Methylacidimicrobium sp. AP8: one gene and its partner. The main gene of each other region encodes a partner of the protein of the gene in region 2 in a complex. Links are inferred from orthologs where the notes say so. Each region holds a gene or a part of one and is shown on either strand. Other genes may lie near its edges. The genes, in order: tsaD and tsaE.

What was found.
Region 1: the proteins of tsaE (region 2) and tsaD are in contact, whole or in part, in a crystal structure (PDB 6N9A), measured with the Thermotoga maritima proteins. The link is inferred for Methylacidimicrobium sp. AP8 from one-to-one orthologs. Residues at the interface, in WP_004082108.1 of Thermotoga maritima: Leu37, Gly38, Lys46, Lys57, Val59, Lys60, Ser61, Thr63, Phe64, Thr65, Leu66, Met67, Val69, Pro71, Tyr82, Arg83, Leu84, Asp86, Asp88, Phe89, Asp93, Ile128, Asp130, Glu131, Arg134; in WP_004082750.1 of Thermotoga maritima: Cys10, Asp11, Arg49, His50, Leu82, Gly84, Gly135, Gly136, Glu154, Thr155, Leu156, Asp157, Asp158, Ser159, Glu162, Asp165, Lys166, Arg169, Leu170, Tyr175, Lys213, Thr214, Leu217, Tyr218, Gln221, Arg222, Asn324.

Annotation. Positions count from the first base shown.
Region 1 is NZ_LR797830.1:1,700,566-1,708,186, forward strand. The notes cover bases 1,478-4,476. They hold tsaD (tRNA (adenosine(37)-N6)-threonylcarbamoyltransferase complex transferase subunit TsaD), read left to right. Parts: upstream 1,478-2,444; coding sequence 2,445-3,509; downstream 3,510-4,476. Other genes in these bases: MTHMO_RS07920 (UDP-glucuronic acid decarboxylase family protein), read left to right, coding at 1,478-2,448; MTHMO_RS07930 (nucleoside-diphosphate kinase), read left to right, coding at 3,592-4,476. Outside these bases: rsfS (ribosome silencing factor), read left to right, coding at 1-190; MTHMO_RS07915 (TrkA family potassium uptake protein), read left to right, coding at 255-1,331; more of MTHMO_RS07920, read left to right, coding at 1,420-1,477; more of MTHMO_RS07930, read left to right, coding at 4,477-4,761; MTHMO_RS07935 (pyridoxal phosphate-dependent aminotransferase), read left to right, coding at 4,798-5,961; MTHMO_RS07940 (YidH family protein), read left to right, coding at 6,051-6,422; MTHMO_RS07945 (hydantoinase/oxoprolinase family protein), read right to left, coding at 6,615-7,621.
Region 2 is NZ_LR797830.1:2,148,898-2,156,477, forward strand. What follows is about bases 1,224-4,181. They hold tsaE (tRNA (adenosine(37)-N6)-threonylcarbamoyltransferase complex ATPase subunit type 1 TsaE), read left to right. Parts: upstream 1,224-2,470; coding sequence 2,471-2,893; downstream 2,894-4,181. Other genes in these bases: MTHMO_RS10020 (CPBP family intramembrane glutamic endopeptidase), read left to right, coding at 1,224-1,544; MTHMO_RS10025 (thiamine-monophosphate kinase), read left to right, coding at 1,576-2,499; tsaB (tRNA (adenosine(37)-N6)-threonylcarbamoyltransferase complex dimerization subunit type 1 TsaB), read left to right, coding at 2,890-3,528; alr (alanine racemase), read left to right, coding at 3,535-4,181. In the rest of the region: signal peptide peptidase SppA, read left to right, coding at 1-661; more of MTHMO_RS10020, read left to right, coding at 774-1,223; more of alr, read left to right, coding at 4,182-4,782; lpdA (dihydrolipoyl dehydrogenase), read right to left, coding at 4,792-6,207; sucB (dihydrolipoyllysine-residue succinyltransferase), read right to left, coding at 6,239-7,435; MTHMO_RS10055 (2-oxoglutarate dehydrogenase E1 component), read right to left, coding at 7,444-7,580. UniProt on the Escherichia coli protein: Required for the formation of a threonylcarbamoyl group on adenosine at position 37 (t(6)A37) in tRNAs that read codons beginning with adenine.

The DNA of each region.
Region 1 (7,621 bases), 450 kb from region 2 along the record:
AGCGCTGGCCGCTTCCGTCGAGCGCGAGGTCGAAAAGGCCCACGGCCTCCATCCGCGGTCGCTCCAAGGCTCTCCGGCCAGCCACTGGGTCGTGCTCGATTACGGGGCGCTGCTCATCCACCTCTTCCTCGAAAAGGAGCGGGCGTACTATGAGCTCGAGCGCCTCTGGGGAGATGCACCCGTACTCTGAAGGCGATCCGGCGCGGACGCCCTGCGCCCCGGTCGGCCTCTTCCGCGGCGACTCGCCCTAGACGATGGCCTCGTCCCGGACATCTGCCTCCCCGGGGCAGCCTCCCCTGCCGCCGGCCGTCCGCCACCCCTTTCGCCATTTTCTGGGTGCGCTGATCGTTCTGCTCCTTCTGGTGGCCGCCGGCACGTTCGGCTACCGGAGGATCGAAGGGATGTCTCTGCTCGACGCGCTCTACATGACCGTCATCACGCTGAGCACCGTCGGCTTCGAAGAGGTCCACCCCCTCTCGCCCCAGGGCCGTCTCTTCACCATCGGGCTGATTGTCGGCGGAGGGGCCCTGGCGGCTTATGCCGCGGGAAGGGCGCTCAACTATCTCTTTTCCGTCGAATGGCGGGATTTCCTTGCAGCGCGACGCCAAACCCGAATGCTGAAAGGAATGAAGGACCATTATCTGGTCTGTGGTTTCGGCCGGGTCGGACGCCATGTCACCCAGGAGATGATCGAGCAGCGCCAGCGCGTGGTCGTCATCGATTCCGATCCGGAGGCTCTTTCGCACCTCCGGAGCCGGGAAATCCCGGCGATCGAAGGCGATGCCTCGGACGAAGCGGTCCTGCGGGCGGCGGGCATCTCGCAGGCGAAGGGACTGGTGGCTTGCGCAAGCAGCGACGCGGAAAACCTGCTGATCGTCCTGACCGCGCGCCTGCTCTGTCCCGGATTGCCGATTGTCGCACGGGCTCTCGACGAGGCGTCCGAATTTAAGCTCAAGAAAGCCGGAGCCGATCGGGTCGTCCTCCCCTACCAGCTCGCCGCCTACCGCATCATCACCTCCCTCGTGCGACCGGCGGTCGCCGATTTCCTCTGGGAAGTGGCGCACGTGGGCGGAGTCGAGCTTTTTTTGGAACAGATTCCCGTCCGGAGCGGCTCCTGCTTGGTCGGCCAGACGTTGGGACAGGCCCAGCTGCGGAACCGATTCCATGTCACGATCGTCGGATGCCGGATGCCCGACGGGACGCTGGCGGTTCGGCCCACTGCGGAGACCGTCCTCGAAGCGGGCCAGGAACTCATTGCGTTAGGGACGCATGCGGAGCTGCAGGCGTTCGCCCGGCTCGCTTCCGGTCAGGATCCGGGCCCGGCGGCATAGGTAGGCCGCACCGCCGGCCACGGAAGGAGCGGAAGACGTGCGCGAGTGGTTTGCACTTTGTTTCCTACCCCATTAGAGTGCATCGGTCATGCCCTTCGCGGTCGTCACCGGAGCTGCGGGTTTTTTGGGAAGCCATCTGGTCGATCGGCTGCTCGAGGCCGGGTACGAGGTCCTCGGGATCGATAACTTTGTGACCGGAAATCCCAACAACCTAGCCCATCTTAAGGGAGAACCCCGGTTCCATCTCCTCGTCCAAGACGTGACGGAGTATCTCGACATTCCCGGAAAGGTCGATCAGATCTTCCATCTCGCCTCCCCGGCGAGCCCCGTCGACTATCTCCATCTTCCGATCCAGACCCTGAAGGCCGGGGCGCTGGGAACCTACCGCGCCTTGGGGCTAGCCAAGGCGAAAGGGGCGGCCTTTCTCCTGGCTTCCACTTCGGAAATCTACGGCGACCCTCTGGTCCATCCCCAGAACGAGGAATATTGGGGCAACGTCAACCCGATCGGTCCCCGGGGCGTCTACGACGAAGCCAAGCGGTTCGCCGAAGCGCTCACCATGGCCTACCACCGGACTCACGGGGTAAGGACCCATATCGTCCGCATCTTTAACACCTATGGGCCGAGAATGCGGCTGCACGACGGCCGCGTCGTGCCCGCCTTTATCGGACAGGCGTTGGAGGGGAAGCCGCTCACGATTTTCGGGGACGGTTCCCAGACACGCAGCTTCTGCTACTGTTCCGACCTCATCGAGGGGATATTCGTGCTAGCGCAGTCGACCACGGCGGACCCGGTGAATATCGGAAATCCGACCGAGCTATCCATCCTGGAGTTCGCCCGGATCATCTGCCGGCTGGCGAACATCCCCGAGCGGTTGGAGTACAAGCCGCTCCCGGTCGACGATCCCAAGCAGCGCCGCCCGGATATTTCGCGGGCGCAAAAAGTCCTCGGGTGGCGCCCGAAAGTCGATCTGGAAACCGGGCTGCGGGAAACCATCGCCTGGTTCCGGGCTCATCGGCCGAACGCAGGAAAGCAAGAAGAGGGAACGCGCACCCCGCCCGGATCCCTCGGTCGTCCTCCGGCCCGGCCGTCCAACCATCTCGAAGAGCCTTCGTGAAGACGGGCGATCGCGGCGCGCGCGCGGGAAACGGAAACTTTCTCTGGCTGGGCATCGAGACCTCGTGCGACGAAACGGGGGTTGCCCTCGTGGAGGAGCGTGCCGGCCGGATACGGGTGGTCGGCGCTCTTTTGACCAGCCAGGTCAACCGGCACCGACCTTTCGGAGGGGTCGTTCCGGAGCTGGCGGTTCGCGAGCATGCCCGCAACCTGCCGCTGCTCGTGACGCGCCTTCTCGAGGAGGCGGGACTCCGCCCGCAGGACCTCCGGGGGATCGCCGTCACCCAGGGGCCGGGGCTCGCTTCGTCCCTTCTCGTCGGCAACGCCTATGCCCGGGCGCTAGCGGCATCCCTCGACCTGCCGGTCTTCGGGATCAACCACCTGGAAGGCCACCTCTTCTCGCCTTTTCTCGAGGGAGACGGACCGATCTCGTTCCCTTTCCTTGGGCTGATCGTCAGCGGGGGCCACACGCTTCTGGCCGCCGTAGAGGGATGGAACCGCTATCGGATCGTATCCGCGACCACGGACGATGCGGCCGGCGAAGCCCTCGACAAGATCGCCCGTCTCCTCGGCCTCCCTTACCCCGGCGGACCCGAGATCGAGCGGCTCGCACGGCAGGGGGACCCCAAGGCGTTTCGCTTTCCCCGCGGGTTTCCGGAAGAGGGCGACCTCCGCTTCAGCTTCAGCGGGGTCAAGACGGCGGTCCGCTACTTTCTCGAGCAGCATGCCGAAAGGCGGTCCGATCCCCGCTTCCTTGCGGACGCGGCCGCCTCGCTCCAGGAGTCGATTATCCGGACTCTCTGCGAAAAGACTCTTCAGGCCGCACGGCAGCGCAGCTTCCGCACCGTGGCGGCATCCGGCGGCGTCGTGGCGAACCGGAGGCTGCGGCAGATGCTGGAAGAGGGATGCCGCGACGCGGGCCTTTGCTGTCGAATCGCCCCCTCCGGCCTCTGCACCGACAACGCCGTGATGATCGCCGCGGCGGCGGCCTGGAAACACGCCGCCGGGATACCCCCTTCGCTCGGCACCGACATCGACCCGGGCCTGCCTTTGGCCCTGTGAAATTCCCATTGACGCCTCCAGCGGGGACCGCTTAGGGTGTCCATTCGACCGAAGGCCGCTAATCTCTTTCCTTTTCTCTCTTATGGCACGTGAACTGAGCTACGTCATTATCAACCCCTATTCGCTGCAGAAATCCCGCACGGGCGCGATTATTTCCCGATTGCTCACCCGAACGGGCCTGGAGCTGGCGGGCGCCTCGATGTTCGCCCCGAGCCATGAGCTGGTCCGCGAGTACGCCAAGATGATCGTGACAGAAAACGATCCCCAGGACCGGCAGATCCAACAGCTGATTCGAGACTACATCCTGGAAAATTACGCTCCCGATCCGGTGACCAAGCTCCGGAGACGAGTCATGGTCTTGCTCTTCGCGGGGGAAGACGCAGTCGCCCGCACGCGCGAAGCGGTGGGCAACATCAGCCGGATGAGCAGAGGCGGGGAAACGGTCCGCGACACCTTCGCCGATCTGGTCTTCGCCCGGGATGGCTCGGTCCGCTACTTCGAGCCGGCCGTCCTGGCCGCTCCGACGGTAGAGGAAGCGGCGGCCAAGCTCCGGCTTTGGAGCCGATACGCCGCAACCGATGCGGGGCTCGTCTCCGCGGCGCTCCCCACCGTCAACGATCCCGGGCACCAGCGAACGCTGGTGATCCTCAAGCCCGACACAATCCGGTTTCCGGGGGGGAGACCGGGCAACGTGATCGATCTTTTCTCGAAAACGGGCCTCGCGATCACAGCCATCAAGGTTCACCGGATGAGCGTCGCCGAAGCGGAGGAGTTCTACGGCCCCGTCCGGGCGGTCCTGCGCGAGAAGCTGGTCGGGCCGACCGGGGAAAAAGCCAAAGAGTTGCTTGAATCCGCCCTCGGCATCACCGTCGATGCCGAATTGAAGGAGCAGCTCGGGCGGCTGCTCGGACCGAAAGCGGCCGATTACCAGTTCGATCTGATCATCCAGTTCATGACCGGCCATAACCCCAAGGACTGCTCGGAGGCGGAACGCCGACTTCCCGGAAAAGAGAAATGCCTCATCCTGGTCTACGAGGGGATCGACGCCGTAAGGCGGATCCGCGAGGTCCTCGGGCCTACCGATCCGGCCAAGGCGCCGCCGGGATCGATCCGCCGCGAATTCGGCCAGAATATCATGGTCAATGCGGCGCACGCTTCCGATTCGGAGGAGAGCGCCGAACGGGAAATGCAGATCCTACGCCCCGGAGAAAGCAACTTTTCCTCTCTGGTCGCCGAATACTACGGCGCCTGACAGCACCGCCATCCGTCAATCAACCGAAAGGGTCCCATGGAACCATCCTCTCGCGCCGCCCGCATCACCCCATCTCTTACCCTTTCCTTGGGAAGCAAGGCGAAGGCTCTCCGGGCCAAAGGCGTGGACGTCATCAACCTCGCATCGGGGGAGCCGGACTTCGACACCCCGGAGTTCATCAAGGCGGCGGCTATGGGATCTCTGGATGCCGGATTCACCAAGTACACTCCTTCCTCGGGCATTCCGGAGCTGCGGCAGGCGATCGTGGACAAGCTCAAGGCGGACAATAACCTTTCCTACGAGCCTGGACAGATCACGGTCAGCTGCGGCGCCAAACATGCCTGTCTCAATGTCCTCCTGGCAACCTTGGATCCCGGAGACGAGGTCATCATCCCGGCGCCCTACTGGTTGAGCTATCCGGAGATGGTCAAGATCGCCGACGGGGAGCCCGTGATCGTTCCCACCCGGCTGGAGAACGGCTTCAAGATCACGCCGGAAGAGTTTGCGGACGCGATGACGCCGAAGACCCGGATCATCATCCTCAACAGCCCGGGGAATCCCACCGGGTCGGTCTACACGCGCGAGGAGCTCGAAGCCCTGGCCCGCGTCGCCGCCGAAGAGGACATCCTGATCCTCTCCGACGAAGTCTATGAGAAGATCCTCTTCGACGGCCTCAAGCACTGGAGCGTGGCTTCCCTCGATGCCGCGTTCTACCCGCTCACCTTCACGGTCAACGGCTTCAGCAAGGCCTATGCGATGACCGGATGGCGGCTCGGTTATGTCGCCTCGCCGCCCTGGGCCGCGGCGGCCGTCGAAGCGATCCAGAGCCATTCGACATCGAACGTAACCTCATTCGCCCAGAAGGGCGCGCTCGCCGCCTATCGCGGCCCGCAGGAGTGCGTGCAGGCCATGACCGACGAGTACAGGAGGCGGCGGGATTACCTGGTGGCGCAGCTCGGCTCCCTCCCCAAGATCCACTTCCTCCGCCCCCAGGGCACGTTCTATCTGCTGCTCGAGATCGGCGAGACGGGGCTCTCCTCTTCCCATTTCGCCGACCGCCTCCTCGAGGAAGAGAAGGTCATGACAGTCCCCGGGATCGCGTTCGGAGACGACCGCACGGTGCGCCTCTCCTATGCTACCGACATGGAAAGCCTGCAACGAGGGGTCGAACGGCTGGCCGCCTTCCTGAAGCGCCTCTAACCCCATTTCGAGCGCGCGACTTCGCCCTTTCCCGGTGTCGGACCGCTGCGGGAACGCAGCGGATGAGGAGGCCCGGCAAGCGGTTTCCGATGAAGAAAAACTTCGGGGATCACTCGGCGAACGAACGCACGTTTCTGGCCTGGGTGCGCACGAGCATCGGGCTGATGGCATTCGGCTTCCTGCTCGAGAAGTTCACCCTCTTCCTCAACTATCTGCGCCTCGCGCTCAACCAGCCGCCGACCCAAGAGCCGGCTACCCGGGTGATCGGACTCGCTTTCCTGACCCTCGGCGCCGTCATGATCGGGATGGCGGCCCTCCGATACCGGCTCAACGCCCGGCAGATCGACAGCCCGGAATTGGAAAGAAACAGCTTCGTTCTCTTCGACACGATCCTCGGCGCTTGCCTGGCCGGCGCCGGCATCCTCCTCGGCCTCTACTTGGCCCTCGGGATCGCCCTCTAGCGGCCATTTCTCACAAATTTCGTAGCCGAGGCGCCGCAAATGGGCTTGGGTGCAAGGCGGGCGCAGGTTTTCCACCGGAGCTGTATGAAGACATACTGCGAGGATGGAAAACCAAGCGGGAGCGAAGCAGACGAGCCCGTTTTGCAAGCCGTAGGAGAAAGCTTGTGAGAAATGGCCGCTAGCGCCGCCGCCTTATTCTTCCCGGCGCGTCAGAAGCAGTCCGCCGTATCGATCCACGTGCGCCTTCCAAGAAGGAGGGACGACCGTGGTCCCGCTATATTCCAGGATGACCGCCGGTCCTTCGATCCGGTTTCCGGGACGGAGCCGCTCCCTCCGGTAAAAGCGTGTCGGAACGACACGCCCCCCGAACCAGACAGGGGCCTCGTACAACAGGCTATCCTTGCCGGGCTCGGGACCCGTTTCCTCCTCCGGGACAAGGACGGGCTTCCGGGGCATGCCCCGAGCCTGCACCCGCAGCGCGACGATCTCCGTCTTTCTGCCCCAATCGGCATAACCGAACCGGAGCTCATGCAACCGGTGAAACTGCCCGGCATATTCCTCGGAATACGGGACCATCAGCTCATGCCCTTGGCCCGCGTAGCGCATGTCGACGAAAAAGGAGAGAGCGCGTTCACGCCGGCCAAACCCCTCGGCATCCAACTCTTCCTCCGCCCGGCCCGCCAGCCGGCCGAAGATCCTCCGCAGATCCTCTTCGTCGGCCCGCTCCTGGGGACAGAGCAGGGTCTCGACATACTCCTTCACAAAATCCGAGAAGAGGCCGCCAAGCGCGGAGAAAAGTCCCGGATTCCGCGGGACGAGGGCCTGCGGGATTTCCAAAGCTTCCGCCAGATCGCAGGCGTGCAAGCCGCCGGCCCCCCCATAGGCCAGAAGGCTGAAATCGCGCGGATCCCGCCCGCTCTCCGTAGCAACGAGCTGGATAGCGCGAGCCATCCGGACATTGATCACATCGAGGATCCCTTGAGCCAGCCGCTCCACCGGGTGATCCTCTTCGGACGACGCACTCCAGCGCGGCGCCATCCGATCCCGCCAGAACCGAGCGAAGAATTCCCTGGCCCGGTCGGCATCCAGGGGCATCTCTCCGCCCAGCAGGCCGGCGGATCCCAACCGTCCGAGGCAAAGGTGCGCATCGGTCACGGTGATCTCTTCCCCTCGGCCATAGCAGACCGGACCGGGATCCG
Region 2 (7,580 bases):
TGTGCTCTACCACGAGATCGAACAGGCCCGGCGGATCAAGCCGATCGTTGTCTACATGGAATCGATCGCCGCCTCGGGCGGCTATTACGCGGCGATGGGCGGCAGCTACCTGATGGCCAACGCCCTCTCTCTTACCGGAAGCATCGGCGTGATCCTGCAGACCTTCAACGTCAAGGATCTCCTGGATAAAATCGGCGTGAAGGCGCTGACCCTCAAGTCGGGCAAAATGAAGGATATCCTCAATCCCACACGGGAGATGACTCCGGAGGAGCAAGCTTATGTCCAAGGGCTCATTAACGCGAGCTATGACCGATTCGTCGGCATCGTTTCCCGGGAAAGGCACTTGGACCTGGAGCAATTGAAAGCCCATTGGGCCGACGGGAGGATTCTTTCCGGCTCCATGGCTCTCCAGGCGAAGTTGATCGATCAGATCGGCTACTTTGAAGACGCCGTCGAGAAATGCAAGGAACTCGGCCGAGTCAAGACGGCCCGCGTGGTTCGCTACGTCCCACCCTTCCGGCTCTCGGCGCTGATCCGCGGCCTGTTCGGAAGCGAGGCCCGCGCGGCGAGCGTCCTGGCCGCCGATCGGCTCCCCCTGATCTCGGGCCGTCTCTACTATCTGGCGCCGACCGTATTCGGATCCAGCGGATTCCTACCGTGAGAATCCGGCGGCTGTCCTCGCTCCGCCTCGGCACGCCACTCTCTCGGACCTGTCGCCGACGCGCCTATCGCACGAGCGTTCCCCTACGGCTTGCGTGACGACTCCGCCGGGAATGAACGAGATCACCGCCAAGCTCTTCCACCGATATGGGGGCCTGGTCGCCAGCTTCTTTCTGGCGAGCGTCGCGGCCGCCGTGATGCTGGGCTACGCCGTCCGCAAGTTTCACCAGGCGGGTGCGCTTCGGTACGGGCAGGCTCCCACAATCCCGTTCTCCTCGATCGAGCTGATCACCGTACTTCTCTTCCTGGTCTCCGGCGTCTTTTTTTCGGCGGGAACGACCCTCGCCCTCGCCGCCATCCTGCTCCTGGTCCGCTTCCACCGGCTTGATTTCGGCATCTACTTCGGCACAACGCGCCTCTCGGTTTGGAAGAATCTTGGGGTCGGTTTCTGGATCGCCCTGGCGGCCGATCTGCCCCTCCGCCTCGCGGCCGCTCTTGCCGAAACGGTCGCCAAGGTCTTCGGCGTGCCCGCTCCGCCGCAGCCTGCCGTCGAACTCTTTCTGCGAACCCATAATTGGCCTTCGCTCTTGCTGCTTCTGTTCTTCATTCTCATCCTCGCCCCGTTCGGCGAGGAGGTGCTCTTCCGCGGGTTCCTCTATGTCTATTTGAAAAATCGGCTTCCGCGTAGGACAGCCCTCGTTCTGACCGCACTGCTCTTCGCCGTCCTCCATTTCAACTGGCCGACCTTCCTCCCGCTCTTCCTCTTCGGCCTACTGCTCGGCATCGCCTACGAGCTTTCGGGATCGCTGCTGCTCTCCATTGCCATCCACTGCTGGTTCAATAGCTTTACCACGGGGTTCCTTCTCCTGGCGAAATTCGGCTAAGAGAGCGATTCCCGGATTTACGAGCGGTCCAGTGACTTCCGGCAAACCCGTCGTCCCTCGTCCTTCCTTGGCTGACCTAGGCGAAGACGCCCTGCTCCGCCTCCTGACCCGACGTTGGCGTCACGGTCCCTCCGTGCGCGCAGGAGTCGGCGACGATTGCGCCGTTCTGGAAGGAAGAAAGAAAGAGGGCTCGCTGCTTTTCAAGACCGACTCGGTGGTCGAGGGAGTTCACTTCTCTCCGGGAACCCCATGGCGGCTCGTCGGGCGCAAGGCGCTTGGGCGGGCGCTCAGCGACGTAGCCGCGATGGGAGGCCGTCCGCTCTACGCCTTGATCGCTCTGGCCCTGCCGTCGTCCACCGATCCGGCCATCGTGCAAGAGATCTACCGGGGGATCGATGGGGCGGCCCGCCGGCATGCCGTCGATCTCGTCGGCGGCGAGCTCAGCCGGAACCCGCAGATTGTTCTGACGATCGCCCTGTTGGGAGAAACAGCAGGCTATCCACCCATCCTCCGGTCCGGGGCCACGCCCGGAGAAGGGATTTATGTGACGGGCAGCCTCGGCGGCAGCCTGGAGAGCGGGCATCACCTCCGCTTTCGACCACGGCTGGCCGAAGGGGAATGGCTGGCCAAAGGCCGCTGGGCCACGGCCCTAATGGATGTCAGTGACGGACTGGCTGCCGACCTGCCTCGGCTCGGCCGCGCCTCCAACGTCGGCTGGTCGCTGACAGAAGGCTGCATCCCTCGCCGCCGCGGCTGCTCCCTTCAGCAGGCCTTCTGTGACGGCGAGGACTACGAGCTTCTTTTTACCGTGAAGCCGGACCGTGAGGATGCCCTGCGCGCGCAATGGCCGTTCCCGACGCGCTTGACTCGCATCGGCGTCTGCGTGCGCCCGTCGTCCGCCGGCGCCCGCAACGCCTTTTCTTTCCATGGATTCGATCATTTCCGCGTCGCCTGAAGAGACGGAACGCTTCGGTCGCCGCCTGGGCGAAGGTGCCCTTCCCGGCACCGTCTTCGCCCTCTACGGCGAGCTCGGAGCCGGCAAGTCGACTTTGGTGCGGGGGATCGCGCGCGGGATCGGAGTTTGGGATCCGGTCACAAGCCCGACCTTCACGCTGGTCCATGAATACAAAAGCGGCCGGCTGCCTCTCATTCACGTCGATCTCTACCGGCTCGAGGATCCTCGGGAAGCGGCGGCCCTTCATCTCGAGGAATTCTGGAGCGATCCCGTCCTCGTCGCGATCGAATGGCCGGAAAAGATCGAAGAGCTTCTTCCTCCGCGAACGGAGCGATGGGAGCTCTTGCTTCTTTCGGCAAATGAGCGGATGATCCGCCAAAAGGCGGTGCCATGACCCGCCTGGACGAAGACCGGCTTCTGTCCCGCGCCCCCATGATTCTTGCCCTGGAAATGTCTTCGTCCTCGGGCAGCGTGGCCGTCGGAGAGCCGGGGCGGATCATCGTCGCCCGGACCTTCTCCGGCGTCTCCCCTTCCGCAGCTCTCTTCTCCTCGTTGCAGGATCTGGGACTCCCTGCGCTCCGCATCCATACCGTCATCGTCGGGCTTGGACCGGGGTCCTTCTCTTCGATCCGCGTCTCCATCGCAGCCGCCCAGGCGATCGCCTTCTCCAAGGGCGCTCGTCTCCGCTCCCTCTGCAGCGCTTGGTCTCTCGCCCTGCAATTTCCCGACATAGGGCGTCTCGGCGTCTTTGCCGACGCTAGGCGGGGAGAACTGTATGGCACGCTCTTCTCGTTCGGGCGGTTAACTCGCTCGACTTTCGTGTTTGCCAAGAGAGAGCTGGCTACCTGGATACGAAACCTGGATCTAGCCGTTGCGTCCGAAGATCTTGGGCCCGGCCTCCACCGCGCCTTCCCCCGAGCCGAGGACTTTCTGCGGATCCCGGAGGAGGATCCCGCGTTTTCGGATGAGCCGTTTCCCGAACCCATCTATTTGCGGGGTCCGGTCAGCGTGCCGGCGACCGCCTTCTAAGAAGTCATGAATGCTGGCGCTCTGCGCTGCTGGGCGGAAATCGACGGTTCCGCGCTCCGCCACAACCTGGCCGTGATCCGGAGCAGAATTGCCGAGGAGACCAAGCTCATCGCGGTGGTCAAGGCCAACGCCTACGGCCACGGCCTGGTGCCGGTGGCCAAAGAGCTCGTGGGCGGAGGGGCGGATGTCCTCGGAGTGAGCAACGTCCAGGAGGCCGCCGAACTTCGTGCCGCAGGGATCACGACGACGCCGATCCTCCTGCTGAGCGCGTGCCTTCCGAATGAGTTCGCGCAGGCGATCGCCTGTCGCGCTTGGCCAACCATCTCGACCTACGAGGAAGCCAAGCGGCTCAACGCAGCGGCCCGAAAAGCCGGGGTGCGCGCCCAAGCCCACTTTAAGATCGATACGGGAATGGGTCGGCTCGGACTATGGGGTGCCGAAGCCGTGAAAGAGCTCAAGCGGGCCGAACGGCTCCCCTCCGTGGAGATCGGAGCTGTCTGCACCCACTTCAGCTCGGCCGATGAGGACCCCGAGAGAACGGAAGCGCAGTGGACCGAATTCCTGCGCTGGCGGCCTCACTTCGCCGACAAGAAGCTTCATGTCGCCAACAGCGCCGCTCTCTGGAGGAAGACGGTTTATGCCTGCTCGTTTGTCCGGATCGGCCTTGCTCTCTATGGATTGCCTCCCATGCCTTTCCTGCGGCGGCTGCTCCGCCCGGTCCTTTCCTGGAAAACCCGGATTACGCTCCTGCGTCAGCTCCCGGCAGGTCGGACCGTCAGCTATGGAGCCACTTACGTTTTGCGGAAGGCCCAAACGGTGGCCACCCTCGCCATCGGCTATGGGGACGGGTATTCGCGCAGCCTCTCGAACCGCGCGCAGGTCTTGGTGCGCGGAAGCCGCTGCCGGATCCGGGGGCGGGTGACGATGGACCAGACGATCGTCGACGTGAGCGGCGTGCCGGGCTGCAAGGTCGGCGATGAGGCGGTAGTCCTCGGCTCCCAGGGCGACCAAGCGATTTACGCCGAGGAGCTGGCAAAGATGGCCGGAACGATCGGCTACGAGATCCTCACCTCCGTCGGCGCACGTGTCCCTCGGATCTACCGGAACTTTCATTTCCTGCCGCACGACCAAGCAGGCCAAACCAAGCGGCCGGCCGGAAAAGCCGAAGGCGAAGGTGCGCGATCGGCCCGCTCCGGCTCCTCGGAAGCGGCCCGCACCGGAGGGCCGAGCCGCCGCTTTGCACCCGGAGCCTGAGCAGCCGCATCAAAAACCGCCCGATGGTCGCGCCCGCAGCGCGGCAATCGCGGCCTCATGGACGCTTTCCATGAAGGATGGATGAGCCGGAACCGCCCGCGCCAGGGACTCGACGGAGACCTCCGCTTCCAGGGCGACCGCACCCGCGCCGATCAGCTCGGATGCTCGACTGCCCAAAACCTCCATTCCCGCGAATCTGCCCGATTCTTCGTCCATCCAGACAGTAACGAATCCATTCGGCATGTCCGCCGCCAGCGCCCTGCCGTTCGCCGGAAAATATGCGGTCCCGCGCCGATACCGACGCTTGGCCGCACGGAAATCCTCCTCCGAGAATCCGACGCCGGCCGCCTCCGGCTCGGTGTAAATGACGTTAGGGATGCACAAGTAGCGGACGCGGGCCGGTTTCCCCGCGAGCAGCTCGGCGACAGCTCTTCCTTCGGCCTGAGCCCGATGGGCCAACATCGGACCTTCGATGAGATCGCCGATCGCATAGACCCATGGGAGGGAAGTCTGCCAGAACCGATTGACCCGGATTCTGCCTCTCTCCGTGAGGAGGATTCCCGCCTCCTCGAGAGCAAGGCCCGCATGGTGCGGTCTTCTCCCAACCGCGACCAGAACCCGGTCGACAACCAGATCCTGTTCTCTTCCCCCCTCTTCGACGCGTACCTTCACCCGGGCTTCCCCGACCTCGGCACCGGTCACGCGAGCTGCGAGGAGAAACCGGATCCGCTGCTTCGCAAGTTCCCGCTGGAGCGCTCCGGCCCCGGTCGGACTAAATCCCGCCGCAATCCGCGGGAGCTGCTCCACAATGGTTACCTCGCTTCCGAGCCGGCTCCACACCGATCCGAGCTCAAGCCCGATCGCCCCCGCGCCGATGATCAGAAGGGTTTTCGGGACCTCCGGAAAGCAGAGAGCCTCGCTACTGCCGACGACCAGCCGCCCGTCAAAGCGGAGGAAGGGGAGATCGATGGGCTCGCTGCCGGTGGCCAGCAGAACGGCACGGGCTTCCAGAATCTCTTCCTCGCCTTGGGCGTGTCGCACCGCGACCGACTGCGGGCCGGCGATCCGTGCCGTTCCTTCGATCACCCGGACACCGTTTTGCCGCATCAGAAACGCGACCCCCTCGGCCAGCTTCGCCACGACCGCGTCCTTGTAAGCATACAGCCGCGGCAGATCGATTTCGAACCCCTGGCGTGCGTTGATGCCGTCCTGTGAAAGCCGGTCCCGGGCATATGCGTAGGCCTCCGTCAACGAAAGAAGAGTCTTGCTGGGAATGCAGCCGACCCGCAGGCAGGTTCCGCCCAACCGGCGGCAGCGATCGACCACCGCCGTCCGCAGGCCGAGCTCGGCGGCACGGCGAGCTGCCGTATAGCCCCCCGGCCCGCCACCGATAACGACCAGATCGAACGCGTCCTGGGCAGCCACCCGAGCTCCCTTCCCGCATCCCTTATAGTAGTTATAGGTCGAGCAAGGCGATCCCCGGATTTTCGAGGAATGCCTTGACTTGCGCCAGGAAGCCGACGGCTTCCTTCCCATCGATCACCCGGTGATCATAAGTCAAGGCCAGGTACATCATCGGGCGGATCTCCACGCGGCCGCGAACGGCGACAGGGCGCTCCTGGATGGCATGCATGCCGAGGATCGCACTTTGCGGAGGGTTAAGCATCGGGGTCGATAGCAGGGAGCCGAAAACCCCGCCGTTGGTGATCGTAAAGAGCCCCCCTTCGAGTTCAGGCAGCGTCAGCTTTCCGGATCGGGCTCGCTCCGCGAACTCGCGGATCGCCCGTTCGATTTCCGGAAAGCTCTTTTCGTCCGCATCGCGAAGAACGGGAACGATCAGGCCCCGGTCGGTCGAGACGGCGATTCCGATATCATATCGGCCCGGGTAGACGAGCTCGGTGCCGTCGATCTGCGCGCCGACCCGAGGCTCGTGGCGCAGTGCCTCGACGACCGCCCGAACGAAAAAGGGCATGTAGCCTAACCGGACTCCGTGCCGCTTTTCGAATCGCTCTCCGAATTGCTCGCGCAGATTCTGTATCGCTGAAACGTCGACCTCATTGAAGGTCGTCAGATGAGCCGTTTCCCGATGCGCGGACAGGAGCCGTTCGGCAATCTTGAGCCGGATGGGGCTCATCGGCTGGCGATGGGGCGACCTGGCTTCCCGCCGTTGAGGCGGTTCCTTTCGGACCGGAGTCCAGCCGCCCCACTCCTCCTCCGGCAGCACCCGTCCCCCGGCGCCGGGCGCCGCCGGCGGCGCCTGCACCGGCGGCGGAACCAGAGGGGGAAGGGCGGCCTCTTCCTTACGTGGCTCGATCGCAACCGGCGTTTCCACGGGATCCGGTTTCGCTTCCGCCTCATGCCGAGACTCCGCCGCGGAAGGGGCGGGAGCGCGGCTCGGCCCGCGCTCCCGATCCCCCGGTCCCTCCTCGATCCGCGCGATCACCTGACCGACCTTGATCTCGGTCCCCGGCTCGACCAGCGGGACGAACGAACCGGCGGCCTCGGCATAAATCTCGGAGGTGATCTTTTCGGTCTCGATCTCTCCGAGCGCATCTCCCGGCTCGACCCGATCCCCTTCGACCTTGAGCCACTTTCCGAGCACACCTCCCTGGATCGATTCGCCCAGGAAGGGCATTTTCACCTCGACCGCCATCTTCCTCCTTAGGAATCGCCGAAGGCTTGCCGGCAGATCCGTTCTTGCTCCAAACGATGAACTCCGAGACTCCCGCCCCCCGTGCTTGCCGCCGCTTCGCGCCCGACATAGCGGATCTCCCTCCCTAGGAGAGCGCGGAGGTGGC